Linked DNA regions of Methylacidimicrobium sp. AP8. The main gene of each other region encodes a partner of the protein of the gene in region 3 in a complex. Links are inferred from orthologs where the notes say so. Each region holds a gene or a part of one and is shown on either strand. Other genes may lie near its edges.

Region 1 (4,400 bases), 310 kb from region 3 along the record:
CCGGGAATCAACGCCTTGAGGCGGTTGCCGTCGCGGATGCCGCCGCAGACGTCGTAGAGCAGCTCGCCCATCGTGATCGCTCCGCAGTCGTACTCGAAGTAGCCGGGCCGGCGGACGTCGCCGCTCACACACCAGATCCGGGTGCCCGTGTTGTTCGGAGTGCCGATCTTGGCGTACTCCGCGCCGCCCATCTCCACGATATGCTTCACGTGGCAGAGGGTCTCGACGTTGTTGACGATCGTCGGACAGAGATAGAGGCCCAACGCGGCCGGGAAATACGGCGGCTTGATCCGCGGATACGCCCGCTTCCCCTCAAGCGATTCGATCAAGCCCGTCTCCTCGCCGCAGATGTAGGCGCCGGCACCCCGGAAGACGAAGATCTCGAGATCGTACCCGCTGCCGAGAATGTTGGCTCCCAGGAAGTTCCTCTCGCGGGCCTCCGCCAGCGCCCGCTCCAGGATCTTGGCCCCCCGCGCCATCTCGCCGCGGATGTAGATGTAGCCCAGGTGGGCGCGATTGGCATAGCAGGAGATGATCATCCCCTCGATCAGCTGGTGGGGATCCTTATAGATGATCTGGCGGTCCTTGAAGGTTCCGGGCTCGGATTCGTCCGCGTTGCAGAGCAGGTAGACCGGCTTCCGGTTCTTCGTGTGGTCGATGAAGCCCCACTTGGTGCCCGTCGGGAACCCGGCGCCACCCCTTCCCCGCAGGCCGGACGCCTTGACCTCCCCTACGATCGCCGCCGGGTCCATGGAGAGGGCCTTGCGAAGCTGCGCGTAGCCGCCGTGCCGGAGGTAGCAGTCGATGTCGGTCGTGTATCCGGGCTGATCGACGTAGCGGAGGATCATCCGATGCTCCCGCGTCGGGTTGGCCGTTGTCGCTCCGTCTTGAGGCTGAGGCATGGGAACCTTTCTTAACCTTTCTCAGCGCCTTGGGCCGCGCCGTTTTGCGCCCTCCGCCGCCGCAGGATCTCCTCCACGGTATCGATCGTCGCCCGCTCGAACTCTTCCTCATCCACCATCATGGCCGGGGCGGACCCGCAGGCGGCCAGGCACTCGACGAACTCGACGGAGCAGGACCGGTCGGGGCTCAGGTAGAGGCCGTGGCCCGCGGGGACGGTCGCCCCGCACAGCTCCCGGATCCGCGCGAAGAGCTCGTAGCTGCCCGCCAAGGCGCAGGAAAGCGTGCGGCAAACCCGGAAATGGGTCTTCCCCACCGGCCGCCGGTGCAGCATGGGGTAGAAGGTCACCAGCTCCAGGATGTGGATCGGCTTGATCCCGAGCTTCGCCGCGATCCACTCGACGGCCCGCTCGCTGATGAAGCCGAACTCCTCCTGCCAGAGGTGAAGCAGGGGTAGCGAGGCGCTGCGCCGGGAGACGGGGTACTGGGCAATGATCTCGTCGGCCTTCCGCTCGAATTCGGCGCTCGGCACTTCGTCGCCGGGCAGCAGGGGCTGTTCAGGTTCTACCATGCCGGATCGTCCTCCCGCGCTAGCGATCGCACTCCCCCATGACGAAATCGAGGCTTCCGAGGATCGCCACCACGTCCGCCATCAGGTGGCCCGGGAGAAGCTTGGGGAGTATGCTCAGGTTCATGAAGCTCGGAGCCCGGATCTTCAGCCGGTGGGGAACCCCGCCGCCCTTGCTGACGATGTAGAACCCGAGCTCTCCCTTCGGGTTCTCCGCCCCGAAGTAGACCTCTCCGGGGGGCGCCGAGATCCCCTCGGTGACGATCATAAAGTGCTGGATCAGCTCTTCCATCTTCGTGAGAACCGCCGACTTCGGCGGGAGGTAGCTGCGCACCTCGTCGACGCAGATCGGGCCGTCCGGGATCCGGGAGAGCGCCTGCTGCAGGATCCTCCGGCTCTGGCGCATCTCCTCCAACCGCACCACGAACCGATCGTAGCAATCGCCGGCGCTCCCGACGACCGCCTCGAAGTCGTACTGCTCGTACCCGAGGTAGGGGAGCTTCTTGCGCAGATCGAGATCGACTCCGGAGGCCCGGAGGTTTGGGCCGGTAAGTCCGTAGTCGAGCGCATCGGCCGCGGAGATCACGCCCACGTCCTTGGTCCGGTCGACGAAAATCCGGTTGCGGCAAAGCAGCTTGTCGATCTCATCGACGCGGGCGCCGAACTGATCGACAAACGCCTGCGCCCGCCCGACCCAGCCGTCGGGCAGGTCGCGGGCCAGACCCCCGATCCGCGTATAGGTGGTCGTGAACCGGGCGCCGGTCAGCTCCTCGATCAGCGAGTAGATCTTTTCCCGCTCGGTGAAGGTGTAGAGGAAGACCGAAACCGCCCCGCAGTCCATGGCGAAGGCGCCCAAGCCGAGCAGGTGGGAGGAGATGCGGGCCAGCTCGCAACAGATCACCCGGATTACCTGGCAGCGCGGCGGCACGGTCCATCCCATCAGCTTTTCGACGGCGCAGGCGTAGGCGACGTTGTTCGCCAGCGGCGCCAGGTAGTCGAGGCGATCGGTGTAGGGGATGAACTGGTTGTAGTGCATGTTCTCGGCGATCTTCTCATCCCCCCGGTGGAGGTAGCCGATCACCGGGTCTGCCTTGACCACGGTCTCCCCGTCGAGCTCGACCAGGATCTGGAGCACGCCGTGGGTGCTCGGATGGGACGGCCCCACATTGACGATGAGCCGCTCGCCGGCCGGAGCATCCGAAAGATCCTCGCCAAGCGGAATTCTCTCCGTAACCAGACTCGCCTGACCCGTCATCCCTGCACCTCCTCCAGTTCATCCGCAGGATGGGCCCGCGGCTCTCGTTTTTCGCTCTCCTTGGCCGGAAGCGTGACAAAAGGACCTCCGTCCATCGGGGCCGGCTCGCTAAAGGCGACCGCGCCGGCGTCGCTCGCCTTCCCTTCCAACGGGAAATCCTTGCGCAGCGGATGGAACGGATATCCCTCCCACATCAGGATCCGCCGGAGGTCGGGATGGCCGGCGAATCGGATCCCCATCATGTCGAAAGCCTCGCGCTCCTGCCAATCCGCGGTGGCGTAGACCCCCGTGAGCGACGGCACGGTCGGCTCCTCGCCTCCCACCCTCCCCTTGAGCCGCAGGTGCTCGCCGGTCGCGTCCGAGAAGAAATGGTAGACCATCTCGAACCGGGGCTCTTCCCCCAGGTGGTCGACGGCCGTCATGTCGAGTAACATCCGGTAGCCTATCTGCTTGAGAAGCCGCGCCGCATCCACGATCCCCGAAAGGTCCAGCCGGACCGTCGTCTCGCCCCGGAACTCATCCACCCCGAGGATCTTGGCCCCCAGGTTCGAACGAAGGTTCTCGACCGCTTCCCGTTTCGTCATTGTCTAAATCCGCCCGGCAATAGGGATCCCTGCACGCTCGGGCCCGATCGATCGCCGTCTCCGGTCAGGCGACCTGCTTGAGGCGACGGAGCGCGGGCTCGCCGTCGATCTTGGCTTGGATCCGCAGAAGCCCGTCGAGCAGCGCCTCCGGCCGGGGAGGGCAGCCGGAGATGTACACGTCGACGGGAATGAGCCGGTCGATGCCCTGAAGGACCGCGTAGCTCCGGTACATGCCCCCGCTCGAAGCGCAAGCTCCCATCGCGATCACCCACTTCGGTTCCGGCATCTGGTCGTAGATCCGCTTCACTGCGTAGGCCATCTTGTAGGTCACGGTCCCGGCCACGATCATCAGGTCCGCTTGCCGGGGGGAAAACCGCATCACCTCGGCGCCGAAGCGAGCGATGTCGAAACGCGCGCACGAAGCCGCCATGAGCTCGATGGCGCAGCAGGCCAGCCCCATCGGCATCGGCCAGAGGGAGTTTTTCCGCATCCAGTTGATCGCGGAATCCACGGTCGTCAGGACGACGTCCCCCTCGACCTTGGAGTTGTAACCGAGCTCTTGCGTCTGGGCCATGTACGACCAATCTAATGAGGAAGCATCTGGCGGCAAGCAAAAAGGTCCGGGAAGAATGAAGGCCCATAGCGGCCATTTCTCACAAATTTCGTAGCCGAGGCGCCGCAAATGGGCTTGGGTGCGAGGCGGGCGCAGGTTTCCCACCGGAGCTGTTGGAATACATACTGCGAGGATGGAAAACCAAGCGGGAGCGAAGCAGACGAGCCTGTTTTGCAAGCCGTAGGAGAAAGCTTGTGAGAAATGGCCTCTAGCTCTAGGTTTCCACGGGAGTCGGCCGTCCCGCGCCCGCCCCCGTTCCGCCCTCTCCTCCGCCGCTGCTTCCCGGAAACGGAGCCGGGGAAGCCGATGCCCGCGTGCCGAACGGCTTGCCTGAGGGTTAATAAACCTTTAGCCTGGAGGAGATCCGCACCGAACCGTGACTACCCTCGAAGACCTCGTCAACCCGGGAATCCGTGCGCTGACCCCTTACGAACCGGGCAAGCCGATCGAAGAGCTGGCCCGCGAGCAGGGCTTCGCGCC
Region 2 (4,421 bases), 320 kb from region 3 along the record:
AGGAGATCGGCCGCCTGGAGGCCGTCCATTGACCCGGCTCCGCCACCGAGAAGAACCATGGCCTTGATCAAAAATCCGTTCGATCACGATTTGCCGCCGGCCGACGCCCGGCCGGTGCCCGTTCAGCTCGACGGCCAGTGGGTGGAGGTCCCCGCCGGGCTCAACGTGATCGAGGTGGCCCGCCGCTTCGGCAAGCTGATCCCCCACTACTGCTACCACCCCAAGCTTTCCATCGCGGGTAACTGCCGGATGTGCCTCTTCGAGATGGGCACGCCCAAGCTCGGCCCCGACCGGAAGCCGGTCCTCGACGGCGAGGGGCGGCCGGTGCTCCAGTGGATGCCGCGGCCGCAGATCGCTTGCGCGACTACCGCCTTTCCCGGACTCGGGATCCGGACGAGCTCCCCGCTGGTCGAGTCCTGCCAGAAAGGAGTGATGGAGTTCCTGCTGGCGAACCATCCGCTCGATTGCCCGATCTGCGACCAGGCGGGCGAGTGCAAGCTCCAGGAGTTTGCCTTCGATTACGGCAAGGGCCGGAGCCGGTTCGTGGAGGACAAGGTCCGGAAGCCGAAGCGGGTCGACATCGGCCCCCGGATCGTCCTCGACGACGAGCGGTGCATCCTCTGCACGCGCTGCATCCGTTTCGCCCGGGAGATCGCGGGTGATGACTGCCTGGGGATCACCGAGCGCGGCGGGGTCAGCCGGCTCGCGATCCACCCGCAGAAGCGGTTTACGAGCGACTACTCGCTCAACACGGTGGACATCTGCCCGGTCGGAGCCCTCACCTCCAAAGATTTCCGGTTCCGGATGCGCGTCTGGTTCCTGAAGGAGACCAAGAGCATCTGCGTCGACTGCGCCACCGGCTGCAACGTGACGATCGGCAGCCGGGAAGGGATCGTCTACCGCTTGACCCCGCGGGTCAACGAAGCGGTCAACTCCCACTGGATGTGCGACCAGGGGCGTCTGGGCTTCCATTACATCCATAGCAAGCAGCGGGTCCTCGAGCCGGCCCGGCGGGAGGAGAACCAGCTCTTTCCGGGCGAGTGGTCGTTTCTCCTGGCGCAGGCGGCCGAAGCCCTGCGCAGGCTGGAGCCCGGCACGCTCGCGATTTTAGCCTCCGCCCGGCTGACCAACGAGGAGCTCTTCCTGGTCCGGTGCCTGCGCGACCTCCTCGGCGGTCCGGCGGTGCTCACCGAGGTCGTTCCGCGGAAGGGGCAGGCCGACGGCCTGCTGCGCAGCGACGACCTCAACCCGAACAGCCGGGGCGCGCGGCTCCTCGAGATCGGGAGCGGCGGCGAACGGCTCCCGGAGCTACGCCGGCGCATCGAGGAAGGAACGGTCAAGGGGCTCTTCTGCCTCCACGAGGATGCGGTCGCCGCCGGTTTGCCCGAAGAGGGCCTGGAGAAGCTCTCCGTCCTCCTCTGGCAAGGCCTGCTTGCGGACAAGACCTACGAAAAGGCCCACTGGGTCCTCCCGGGCGCCTCCTTCGCCGAAAAGAGCGGCTCGATGGTGAACCGGGCCGGCCGCGTCCAGCGGCTCGGGCGGGCGATCCCGCCACCGGGGCGCGCCCGGGAAGACCTCTGGATCCTCCGGTCGCTCCTCCTCGCCTTGGGGGGGGAGGATCCCGGCGCGAGCAGTGCCGAGATCTTCGCGAAGATGGCTGCGGCGGTGCCCGCCTTCGGCGGCCTGAGCTGGGCGGGTCTGGGAGACCAGGGACATCCGCTCCCCGGAGACGCGCGCTAGGAATTGGCCATGGAAGCCACGCTCGCCGTCTTTCTCGTCAGCACGCTGGTCAAGATCTTCCTGGTGGTCGCCGTCCTCCTGGGGTTGGTCGCCTACGCCGTCCTGGCGGAAAGAAAGGTAAGCGCGGCCATTCAGGACCGGATCGGGCCGAACCGGGTAGGACTTCCCTTCCTTCAGGCGCGCCTGGCGGGGCTCGGGCAGCCGCTGGCCGATGCCTTCAAGCTCATGCTCAAGGAGCAGTTCGTTCCGGGACACGTGCGGAGCTTCTACTACAATCTGGCCCCGATCCTCTCGTTCCTTCCGGCCCTACTGACGGTCTGCGTGATCCCGTTCGCCGGAGTCGATCCGATCCGCTTTCCCGGCCTCTCCGTCGAGATCCCCCAGCCCGGGGTGATCGCCAACGTCGGGATCGGCGCCCTTTTCCTCTTTGCGGTCACCTCGCTGGCGGTCTACGGGATCGTGCTCGCGGGCTGGTCGTCCAACTCAAAGTACGCGTTCCTCGGGGGGATCCGCTCAAGCGCCCAGATGATCTCCTATGAAGTCGCCCTCGGCTTCTCCGCGGTCCCCGTCTTCCTGATTTCCGGGGCCTTGAGCCTGCCCAAGATCGTCGAGTTTCAGATCGAGCGCGGCTGGTTCCTCCTGCCTTTTGCGGGGAAGCACCTGGATTGGCACCTCCTTCTCTTCTGGCCGTTTCTGCTCCTCTCCTCATTGATCTTCCTGGTCACCCTCTTCGCGGAGACCAACCGAGCTCCGTTCGACCTCCCGGAGAGCGAGCAGGAGCTCGTGGGCGGGTACAACACCGAGTACGGCGGCATGCGCTTCGGGATGTTCTTCCTGGGCGAATATGCGGCGCTCATCTCCGCCAGCGGGCTCTTCGTCACCCTTTTCCTGGGAGGCTGGAGCCTCCCCTTCGGCTGGCTGGGAACGGCCTCCTCGGTCGGCACCTTTCTCCTCCAGGCGCTCGTCTTCCTGGTCAAGGTCTGCCTGCTCGTCTTCTTCTTCATGTGGATCCGCTGGACCTTGCCGCGCTTCCGCTACGACCAGGTGATGGCGCTCGGCTGGAAGATCCTGCTGCCGATCTCGATGGCCAACATCGTGGTCGTGGCCGTCCTGATTGCCGTCTTCGGCGGCGCGGTCTGACCGGCGGCCGGATCATCGCCGGTCCGCGGCTCCGACCCGCTCCGGCCGGGGCAACCGCCAGGCGGACCAGAGGCGCAGGTAATCCTCCCGGGTCAGGACCACCAGCTCCGGCCTCCCGCGGGGATCGAGCCAGCGGAGCAGCTCGACGATCTCCTCTTTCCGTAGCGCCAGGCATCCGGACGTAGGGACCCGCTCGCCGTATCGTCCGTGGAGGAAGATCGCGCTGCCGGCGCCGGGCCGACTATCCGGGTAGTTGTGCTCGACGGCGATCATCCATTCGAGCACCGGGTCCTCGATCCGGAGCCTCTCCTGCGCAAACCACTCCGGCGGATCCTCTGCGGCGGGAACGGTGACCAGGTGGTTGTAGTGGGGAAGCTCGGGGTTCTCGATCCAAGCATCCCGTTCCGATTTCCGGTGGTAGAGCTTCCACTTGGCCCCCGCGGGCAAAGAGGGAGCGGTTCCCAGGACCAGCCCGATCCGGAAGCGGCCCGCCGGGGTCCGGCCGTCCCCCTCCTCCTTCTGGAGGCCGGGCTGCGGTGGATGCAAGCCGATGCCCCAGGCGACTCCGTTGCGGCCGAGGAGTACAGGGATCGCCTCTCCCTTCTGCTGCCACCGGCCGCCGGGAAGAGTCCGCTGCCAGCGGGAAAGCCGGCCTTGCCAGGATGCGGCCTCGGGAACCAGTACGATTACGCGCTGCTCGAGGCGAAACGGCCAGAGGAGGAGCGATCGCCAGAGCCAGACGCCTCCGATCACGATCCCGAGGAGGAGCGCCGCGAAGGCCGTCCGGCGGAGCGGGCCGGCGGACGGCAGCCATGGAGGGAGCCTCATCCCGTGCGGTGGAAGAGGAGGGCGAGCCGGCGGACCTTCTCCCTGTCGACCGGAGATTCGATGCCGCCCTCCTTCACGGAGCTCCCCACCAGGAAACCGTCGGCCGCCGGAAGGTAGCGCGCCAGGTTCCCCTCGGAGATCCCGCTTCCGACCAGGACCGGCGTGCAGGGGAGAGCGCTCCGGACCCGCTCGATCTCCTCCGGCGAGGCCTCGGAGCCGGTTCGGGGCCCGGTGAGGATGAGGGCATCGGCCAAGGACCGCTCGACTAGGTCCATCGCCTCCTCCTCGAGCGGGCGGGCGGCGAGAGGCGCGGCGTGCTTGACGCGCAGATCCGCCAGGATCCGGACCCGCGCCTCCAGCCGGGCCCGCTCGCGCAGGAGGCCAGCCGCCTCCCCTTCGAGGAGACCCTGATCGGTGAGGAGGGCCGACGCCAGGACGTTGACCCGCAGAAAGCTCCCCCCGCAAGCCGCGCAGAGCGCGAGCGCGGCCCGCGGATCGTTGCGGAGCACGTTGAAGCCGAGCGGGAGTCCGACCTCCCTCCGGATTTCGGCGCCGACGGCGGCCATCGCGGCGATCGTCTCCGCCGGGACCGAAGACTTCCAGAACGGGACGTCGCCGTAGTTCTCGAGGCAGAGCGCGTCCGCCCCTCCCGCCTGCCAGGCGTGCGCGTCGGCCAGCGCGGCCTCGACCACCCGGTCGAACCGGCCGTCGTA
Region 3 (7,333 bases):
GCGACCGGCCGGCGAGCCATGGGAGGAGCTTGTCTCCGCCCACATCGAGGGTGCGGATCACGAGCCGGTTGGGCTTCGCCGATTCGGCCGCCTCTCGATAGACGGCCAGCTGCTCTTCCTCGGACGGCCCGCGGTCGGAGCGGAGGAAGAGGAACTCGGTTCGATAGAGCCCGATCCCGTCGGCGTCGTTCTCGCGGATGAGGGGCAGATCTTCCGGAAGCTCCACGTTCGCCGAAACCTGCATTCTTTGCCCGTCGCGCGTGACTGCCGGTCCTCGCCTTGCCCGCGCCGCCTGCGTCTGGGTGAGGAAGCGCGCATGCTCGGCTCGCGCACGGGCCTTCCTCTCTTCGGTCGGATGGAGGACGGCGATCCCCGCAAAGCCGTCGACCAGGACCTCCGTTTCCTCATCCAACCGATCGAGAATGCCGTGGGCTCCCACGACGGCGGGGATGTTCAGGGATTGAGCCAATATCGCCGCATGGCAGGTCTGACTGCCCTCTTCGGTCACGATGCCCAGGAGCAGGCGGCGATCGAGGGAAATAAGATCGGAGAGGAGCAGCAGGTCGGCAACGACGACGCAGCGCTTGTCGATCCCCAAACCCCCCGCCGCACCCTCCCGCAGGTTCCGGAGCACCCGCTTGCCCACGTCGCGGACGTCGAGGGCCCTCTCCCGCAGGTAGACGTCATCGATGCGCTCCATTTGGTCGACGAACGAACGAATCACGTCCTGATAAACGGCCTCGACACAGATCTTCTCCGATTCGAGCCGCCTTTTGACCGCATCGAGGATCGTAGGATCATCCACGGCCAGCAGATGCGCTTCAAAAAGCGAGTCGCTCGCCTGCGACCAGGAGCGGACGAGTTCTTCCTTGGCCTGCAAGAGCTCCTGCCGGGTTTTCAGCAACGCAAGCTCGAGCCTCTCGAGTTCCTTCGGTATCTGCTCCGCAGCGACGGGTCGCCGGCGGACGGCGGCAAAATCTCCGCGGATCGCGAACGCGGGTCCGATTCCCACTCCCGGTGCGGCCGATACCCCCGCAAAACATTCTTCGGCTTTACCGCTCATGAAGGGAACCCGGCCTGCCTATCCTATACTCTGAGCAGCGTTCTGCCGCCGCCAGCCCCGACAGGGATGCGACCATCCCTGGCAGGAAACGTTCATCCGCAGCAGGCGTAGGGAAGAAACGCGGCTTGTTGCGATGGAGAAACCGGTGGGCTAAGTGTCTTGATCAAAATTTCTCTGCACCAGATTGCACAACGCCGCTACCGCAGCGGCAGCATCGGGCCCCTTGGCGGAAATCTTTAAGCGGGACCCTTGATTGGCGGCGAGGATCATGATCCCCATGATGCTCTTGCCGTTGACCGCCTCCCCTTCCTTTTCGACCTGGACGTTCGAAACGAAGCGGTTGGCGACCTTGACGAACATGGCCGCAGGACGAGCGTGAAGTCCAAGCTTGTTGCAGATCACGACCTCCGCCTCGGCTTCCTCCACTCCCGCTTGCTTTTCTCCGCTTGCGTTGTCGGCAACCGATTTCTCCATGGCGCTCGCTATTGCCTTCTCTTGGTGAGTTTCGTCAGCTTCTGGTTGAATTCCTGCGCGGCATTATGCCCCATCGCTCGAAGCTTTTGATCGACGGCCGCCACCTCGACCAAGGTAGCCAAATCTCTGCCCGGACGAACCGGAATAGTAACATGAGGAACCCGGATATTCAAGATCTCGTACTCGTCCTGATCGAGCCCGACCCGCTCGATCTCCTCGTCCCGCTCCCATTCGCGCAAGGTGACTACTAAGTCGACCCGTTTTTCGATGCGAATCGCGCGCAAGCCGAACAAGCTGGTGACGTCGACGATGCCGATCCCCCGAACCTCCATGTAAAAGCGGCTGATGTCGGGCGCGCGCGCCACCAGCTCCCTCCCTTCCAAGCAAAAGATGGTCGTGATATCGTCCGCGACCAAGGAGTAGCCCCGAGCCAAAAGGGAGAGGACGCACTCGCTCTTCCCGACCCCGCTCGCACCCTTGAGCAGCACGCCGATTCCCTGGATATCGACCATGCTCCCCTGCTCGTTGACCCGAGGAGCGAAATCCATTTCCAGACAGATCGTCACCGTGTTGATCAGCCGCATGGTGTGCAAGCGCGAAAGGAAGAGCGGCGTGCCGGTCTGCTCGGCTTCCTCGATGAGAAAATCGGGCGGGACAATCCCGCGGGAGACGATCAGGCAGGGAATCTTGCGCAGGAAAATGGCCCGAACCCTCGCGCGGGCTTCCTCGGCATCCAGGCTCCGGAGGTAGGAAGTCTCCCCGGCGCCGATGATCTGCACTCTCTGCCAAGCGAAATTCTTCAAATACCCTGCAAGCTGGAGTCCCGGTCGGTTTACGGATCCTTCCAGGATCATCCGCCCCAAGCCCGACCGGCCGGCGACAAGCTTTCCTTGCAGCGCCGCACCGTGCTGCTCAAAAAACTCTCCGGCCGTAACTCTCGGTACCGAGCCGGTCGTATTTCTGGTCCGCGTCATCCCCGTACCGCCGTCCCTCCCGTCACGTACAAGCGAAGCGCTTCCTCCCCGGCTTTTGCTTTCAGGCAGGTCTCCTCGTATTCCGCTTCCGGGTTCGAATCAATCGTAATCCCGCTGCCGACCGCAAGAGAAACGCTTTCGGAGCTCACTTCCAACGAGCGGATCGTCATGGTGAAGGCCGCCTCTCCGGTAAAAGCGATGTATCCGAAAATGCCCGTGTAAAGTCCGCGCGGTTCCGGCTCGAGCTGCGAGAGGATCTCGGCGGCGCGCCGCTTGGGAGCGCCGGTGATCGATCCGCCGGGCAGGCAAGCAAAGAGCGCGGTGACCGGATCGACTTCGGGCCGCAGCAGCCCGTGCACCGAAGAATACAGGTGCCAAAGACGGGCGTGGCGCGCTATTGCCGCAAACCGCGCGACGCGCACCGTCCCGAAACGGCAGATCCGCCCAAGATCGTTTCTCTCGACATCGGTCACCATCAAAAGCTCGGCCCGCTCCTTGGGGTTTTCCCGCAGGGCGACCGGAGAACCGGCTTGGGCCCCCGCGGGACGGGCCAGCGTTCCCTTGATCGGCCGTGTTTCGATGCGCCTGCCCCGGATCCGGAGGAAAAGCTCCGGAGAAGCGGCGAGCAGCCACCCGCTTTCGGTCTTGAGAAAGCCCCGGCCCGCAGGACGATCCTGCGCGAGCAAGCACTCCCAGAGGCGGAAAGGATCGGCGGAAAGCTCCCATCGGAGCCGGCGGGCGAGGTTGACCACGTAGATGTCTCCCGACCGGATATACTCCTGCGCCTGCCGGACCATGGCCACGAAGCGCTCCCGCCCGGTTCGCGAGAAGGCGGGCGGAAGCCGGCGAGGGGGGGGCGGTCTCTTGGGACGCCTCCGCAGCCAGGACTGCTCCTGCCAGGGAGCAGGACTCCGCCGCCACCTCCGGTAGATGCCGAACCGAAAGTCGCCAGCGAAAGAGACCGAGCCCATCAGCCCGCCGGCGCTGGCGGTCGGATCGCTGCCCGCATGTGCCAGATAGGCCGCGCGCAGCCGCTCCCACTCTTCGCGCGTGCCCCGAACGATTTCGATCGGCTCCTCCGCGAGGAGATATCCGCCTCGTCCCCAAAGGGGAACGAAGCTATACTCGGTCTCCGTGCTCATGGCTCGCGGCTGCCAGTGCCAGAGGCAAGGCTTACCAACGGGTATGGACGGCCGCGGCTCCGTTTGCCGCCTGGAGAGTGGCCAGCCCCTGCGCCACGATCTCCACGGCAAGAGAGGCGAGGATCAGACCTGTTGCTTGGATGAGCAGAGCCATGCCCCCTTTTCCGAGCAGCCGGGCAATCCGGGAACTGCCGACTAGGATAAGATAGGTGAACAACAAGATGCCGAGCAATAGGCCCATATCGATCATCTGGACGTGGATCGGATACACATTGTTGTCGGTCAGCAGGACGGCCGCCAGGATGGCCTCGGGGCTTGCGATCAGCGGCATCGCCAAGGGGAAAATCGCCGGATCCTCCCCTCTAGCCGCCTTCGCCTCTTGCTGGTGCCCGAAGATCATCTGCAGGGCAAACAAAAAAAGGATCGATCCGCCCGCTACCTGAAAGGAGGCGATGCGCACGTGCATCGCCTCGAGCAGTACCTGGCCAAGAAAGACCGAGCTGCCCAAGACCAGCGCGGCATAGAGAACCGCCCGCCGGGCTATCGTCCTCCTTTCGGCATCGGAAAGGCCCGCGGTGAGATGAAAAAAAAAGCCCAAGACTCCCACAGGGTTGATCGTGGCAAAGAAGATCAAGGAATCTTGCCCGATTTTCTGCGCGATCATCCCCGCCATCAATTTCTCCTGCCGGCTCTCACTTTCGCTGTCGCCGCCACGCCGCGCAAGGCGCAAATCAATGACTTGTCAAAGACGGAGCCCTGGGCATCAATAGGTGGAATGCCGCCTAAGAAAGCCGTCGTCCCCCGCCGGCTCCCCGCTGCGATCGGCCCCTATTCGCCGGGAATCACCATCGGAGAGCTCTGCTTCGTCTCCGGCCAACTTCCGCTGCCTCCGGACGGCGGGCCGCTGCCCGAAACGATCGAACGGCAGACCGAGCAGGCGATCCGCAACTTGGAGGCCGTGCTCGCGGAGGAGGGATTGGGCCTGGCGGATGTCGTCAAGGTCTCGGTCTTCTTGACCGATCTCGACGACTTCGCCGCCATGAACGGGATCTATGCGCAACGCTTTCCGGCCCCACGGCCCGCCCGCACGGTCGTCGAGGTCAGCCGCCTTCCGCAGGGCAGCCGGATCGAAATCGAAGCGATCGCGCACCGCTAACTGCCATGGACCTGCTCGAGCAGCTGCGCGCCACCGGCGCGCTCCTGGAAGGCCACTTCGTCCTCCGCTCCGGCTTGCACAGCCGGCAATTCCTCCAGTGTGCGCTCCTCCTGCAGCACGCCCGGCTGGCTTCGGAAGTCTGCGGATCGCTTGCCGACCGCGTCCGGGACCTCCCTTTTCCCACCGTGATCTCCACGGCGCTGGGGGGTATCCCCGTCGGGCAGGAGCTAGCCCGTCAGCTTGACCGCCGCCACATCTATACGGAAAAGGAAGGGGATCGGCTCTTCCTGAAACGATTTACGGTCGCCCGAGGCGAAGGGCTCCTCATCGCCGAAGATGTGGTGACCACAGGAGGAGCGATCCGGGAGGTCATGGCCGCCGCCCGGAGCGCGGGCGGGCGGATCGTCGGAATCGCCTGCCTGGTCGACCGGAGCCCGAAACCGATCGATTTCGGCGTCCCCTTGATTTCGCTCCTCCGGCTGCCGATCGAGGTCTTCCCGCCGGATCGGCTGCCCGAGGATCTCCGAGACATTCCCGCAGTTCGCCCATAGCGGAGATTTTCTTGTGAAGGAAGTTCTTATGCAGGCACCCGGCTGGTGGCTTTTGGCAGGCGCCATTCTCCTCGAGGTGACGGGGACCATCTGCCTGAAGATCTCGCAGGGATTCACCCGCGCCCTTCCCGCCGCTTTGGTGCTTGTCTTCTCCGGCGCTGCCTTTGTCTTGATGGCGCACGCCATGAAGAGCCTCGAAATGGGGGTCGCCTACGCGGTGTGGGCGGGAGCGGGGACCGCGCTGACCGCGGTAATCGGCGTTTTCTTGCTGGGAGAGAGCTTCCATTGGCAGAAGCTCTTCGGCATTGCCTGCATCATCCTCGGCGTCACCGCTCTCCAGGCCGTCCGTAGTTGAGCGCCCGCACGAACCGGCCGAAGCGGCAGGCTACCCGTGCCTAGTCCAGTCGAGCGCCTTTTTCCGCAGCTCGTAGACGAGGCCTACCCCGAGCACGGCCAGGAAGAAAAGCATGGCGAAAAGAATCCGGGGCCCGTACGCGAGCTCCTGGCGATAGACGACTGCCCAGGCGAAAAAGAAGACGGTCTCGATGTCGAAGAGGATAAAGAGCATCGCCACCATGTAAAACTTGACGGTGAAACGGGGATTCGTCGGGCCCATCGGATCCTTCCCGCATTCGTAGGGAATGTCCTTGGCCGGGGTCCGGCGTCCCCGCTGGCCGAGCAGGATCGCTCCTCCCAGCATGGAGACGGCGACCACGACTGCGATCACCGTCTGGAACAAGATTGGGACATACTCAAGATTCATGCTACCCTCCAATCGGACACCCTACGAAGAACCCTCTCACGGGGAAAGCACGTTTTTCCTCTTTTCCAACGGGTGGCCTCTTGGGAAAAACGGACAAGAACGAAGAGGAAGCGGCGCACGGGCATGCGGCTTTTTTTCGCACTCTGGCCGTCCCCACGAGAGCAGGTGCGCTTCCGGGAGGCCGCGCAAGGTTTCGAACGGACCGTCTCCTGCCGGTGGACCGCCCAGGAGAACCTCCATCTGACTCTTCTCTTCCTCCCTTCGGTGGATGAGGAGCGGATCGACTCTCTTATTTCTCTGGTTACCCCTTGCGCGCTCCCCAGGATTTGTCTCCATCTCGACCGGCTGCTCTTGCAGCCTGCCGGTCGGGAAGGCCTCCTCTGGCTAGCTCCGAGCGAGCGTTCGGCGGCTCTGGAACATCTGGTCGAATCCCTCCGGAAAGGGCTTCCCGCCGCCGGAGTCCCACGCCGGGAAGGACCGCCGTTCTTTCCGCACATCACCTTGGCGCGCCGCGTGATTCTGCCGACTTCGCGGAGAAGCGGCGGGCGGCAGCCGGTTCTGTTGCACCGGCTCGCATGCCCGATCGACTGGTCGGTCCGGGAGATGGCGCTTGTCCGCTCGGAGACCCTGCCGGAAGGCAGCCGTTACCGCCGGCTCGCATCCTGGACTCTGCCTGCGCCGGCCTAGCCGAACTCCCCTTGTAATTTGCACAAGAAGCCCGTACGGAAAGAGACATGCTGGCACGTTATAGCCGAGAGCCGATGCGGGCCCTGTGGCGCGAGGAGCGCCGCCTCGAGCTCTGGTTGGAAATCGAGCTTCTGGCCGTCGAGGCGATGGCGCGCCTGGGGCACGTCCCCGCCGCGGAGGCGGCACGGATTCGTGAACGGGTCAGCTTTTCCTTGGCCGAAGTCCAGAAACGGGAAGAGCAGACCCAACACGAGATCCTCGCCTTCCTGGAAGAGATCGCCGCGCACGCCGGACCGGCGGGCCGCTGGCTGCACCATGGCCTCACGTCCTCGGACATTCTCGACACCGCCCTCGCTCTTCAGCTTCGCGCGGCCTGCGATCTCCTTCACCAGGACCTGCTCGCCCTCCGGATCACGATCGGGGAGCAGGCACGCCGCTATGCTTTCGTGCCCATGATCGGCCGGACGCACGGCGTCCATGCCGAGCCGATCACCTACGGCCTCAAGCTGGCCTTGATGTACGA

The links. The genes of interacting proteins can lie anywhere in the genome.
Region 1: the proteins of MTHMO_RS10130 (region 3) and nuoD are in contact, whole or in part, in a cryo-EM structure (PDB 6ZJN), measured with the Thermus thermophilus proteins. The link is inferred for Methylacidimicrobium sp. AP8 from one-to-one orthologs. Residues at the interface, in WP_096411116.1 of Thermus thermophilus: Glu45, Ser46, Asn48, Pro50, Ala51, Gly52, Glu53; in WP_223903221.1 of Thermus thermophilus: Met26, Thr27, Asn29, Gly31, Pro32, His34.
Region 2: the proteins of MTHMO_RS10130 (region 3) and MTHMO_RS08690 are in contact, whole or in part, in a cryo-EM structure (PDB 6KHJ), measured with the Thermosynechococcus vestitus proteins. The link is inferred for Methylacidimicrobium sp. AP8 from one-to-one orthologs. Residues at the interface, in WP_126986108.1 of Thermosynechococcus vestitus: Gly6, Tyr7, Glu8, Tyr9, Phe10, Gly12, Phe13, Leu14, Ile16, Cys17, Ser18, Pro21, Ala24, Leu25, Ala27, Ser28, Leu31, Arg32, Pro33, Ser35, Arg40, Leu41, Thr42, Thr43, Tyr44, Glu45, Ile51, Gly53, Ala54, Trp55; in WP_126985484.1 of Thermosynechococcus vestitus: Gln8, Lys26, Trp29, Leu30, Pro33, Met34, Met37, Leu38, Leu83, Ile84, Phe85, Lys86, Glu87, Asp88, Val89, Leu90, Pro91, Ala92, Thr100, Ala104, Val107, Ile108, Phe111, Leu112, Tyr114, Ile115, Ile125, Ser126, Leu128, Phe133.

What each region holds. Positions count from the first base shown.
Region 1 is NZ_LR797830.1:1,860,220-1,864,619, forward strand. Bases 608-3,577 are described here. They hold nuoD (NADH dehydrogenase (quinone) subunit D), read right to left. Parts: upstream 2,724-3,577; coding sequence 1,491-2,723; downstream 608-1,490. Other genes in these bases: nuoF (NADH-quinone oxidoreductase subunit NuoF), read right to left, coding at 608-902; MTHMO_RS08705 (NAD(P)H-dependent oxidoreductase subunit E), read right to left, coding at 914-1,471; MTHMO_RS08715 (NADH-quinone oxidoreductase subunit C), read right to left, coding at 2,720-3,307; nuoB (NADH-quinone oxidoreductase subunit NuoB), read right to left, coding at 3,372-3,577. Also shown: more of nuoF, read right to left, coding at 1-607; more of nuoB, read right to left, coding at 3,578-3,881; hisC (histidinol-phosphate transaminase), read left to right, coding at 4,297-4,400.
Region 2 is NZ_LR797830.1:1,855,341-1,859,761, reverse strand. Bases 824-3,814 are described here. They hold MTHMO_RS08690 (complex I subunit 1 family protein), read left to right. Parts: upstream 824-1,749; coding sequence 1,750-2,880; downstream 2,881-3,814. Other genes in these bases: MTHMO_RS08680 (BtpA/SgcQ family protein), read right to left, coding at 3,705-3,814; MTHMO_RS08685 (L,D-transpeptidase), read right to left, coding at 2,893-3,708; MTHMO_RS08695 (molybdopterin-dependent oxidoreductase), read left to right, coding at 824-1,740. Outside these bases: NADH-quinone oxidoreductase subunit NuoF, read left to right, coding at 1-32; more of MTHMO_RS08695, read left to right, coding at 58-823; more of MTHMO_RS08680, read right to left, coding at 3,815-4,421. UniProt on the Escherichia coli protein: NDH-1 shuttles electrons from NADH, via FMN and iron-sulfur (Fe-S) centers, to quinones in the respiratory chain. The immediate electron acceptor for the enzyme in this species is believed to be ubiquinone.
Region 3 is NZ_LR797830.1:2,166,629-2,173,961, forward strand. Bases 4,435-7,333 are described here. They hold MTHMO_RS10130 (NADH-quinone oxidoreductase subunit A), read right to left. Parts: upstream 6,124-7,333; coding sequence 5,746-6,123; downstream 4,435-5,745. Other genes in these bases: MTHMO_RS10115 (RidA family protein), read left to right, coding at 4,435-4,809; pyrE (orotate phosphoribosyltransferase), read left to right, coding at 4,815-5,360; MTHMO_RS10125 (multidrug efflux SMR transporter), read left to right, coding at 5,374-5,715; thpR (RNA 2',3'-cyclic phosphodiesterase), read left to right, coding at 6,247-6,810; purB (adenylosuccinate lyase), read left to right, coding at 6,858-7,333. Outside these bases: ptsP (phosphoenolpyruvate--protein phosphotransferase), read right to left, coding at 1-1,063; MTHMO_RS10095 (HPr family phosphocarrier protein), read right to left, coding at 1,214-1,537; hprK (HPr(Ser) kinase/phosphatase), read right to left, coding at 1,546-2,511; MTHMO_RS10105 (anthranilate synthase component I family protein), read right to left, coding at 2,508-3,653; MTHMO_RS10110 (MarC family protein), read right to left, coding at 3,685-4,317; more of MTHMO_RS10115, read left to right, coding at 4,429-4,434. UniProt on the Escherichia coli protein: NDH-1 shuttles electrons from NADH, via FMN and iron-sulfur (Fe-S) centers, to quinones in the respiratory chain. The immediate electron acceptor for the enzyme in this species is believed to be ubiquinone.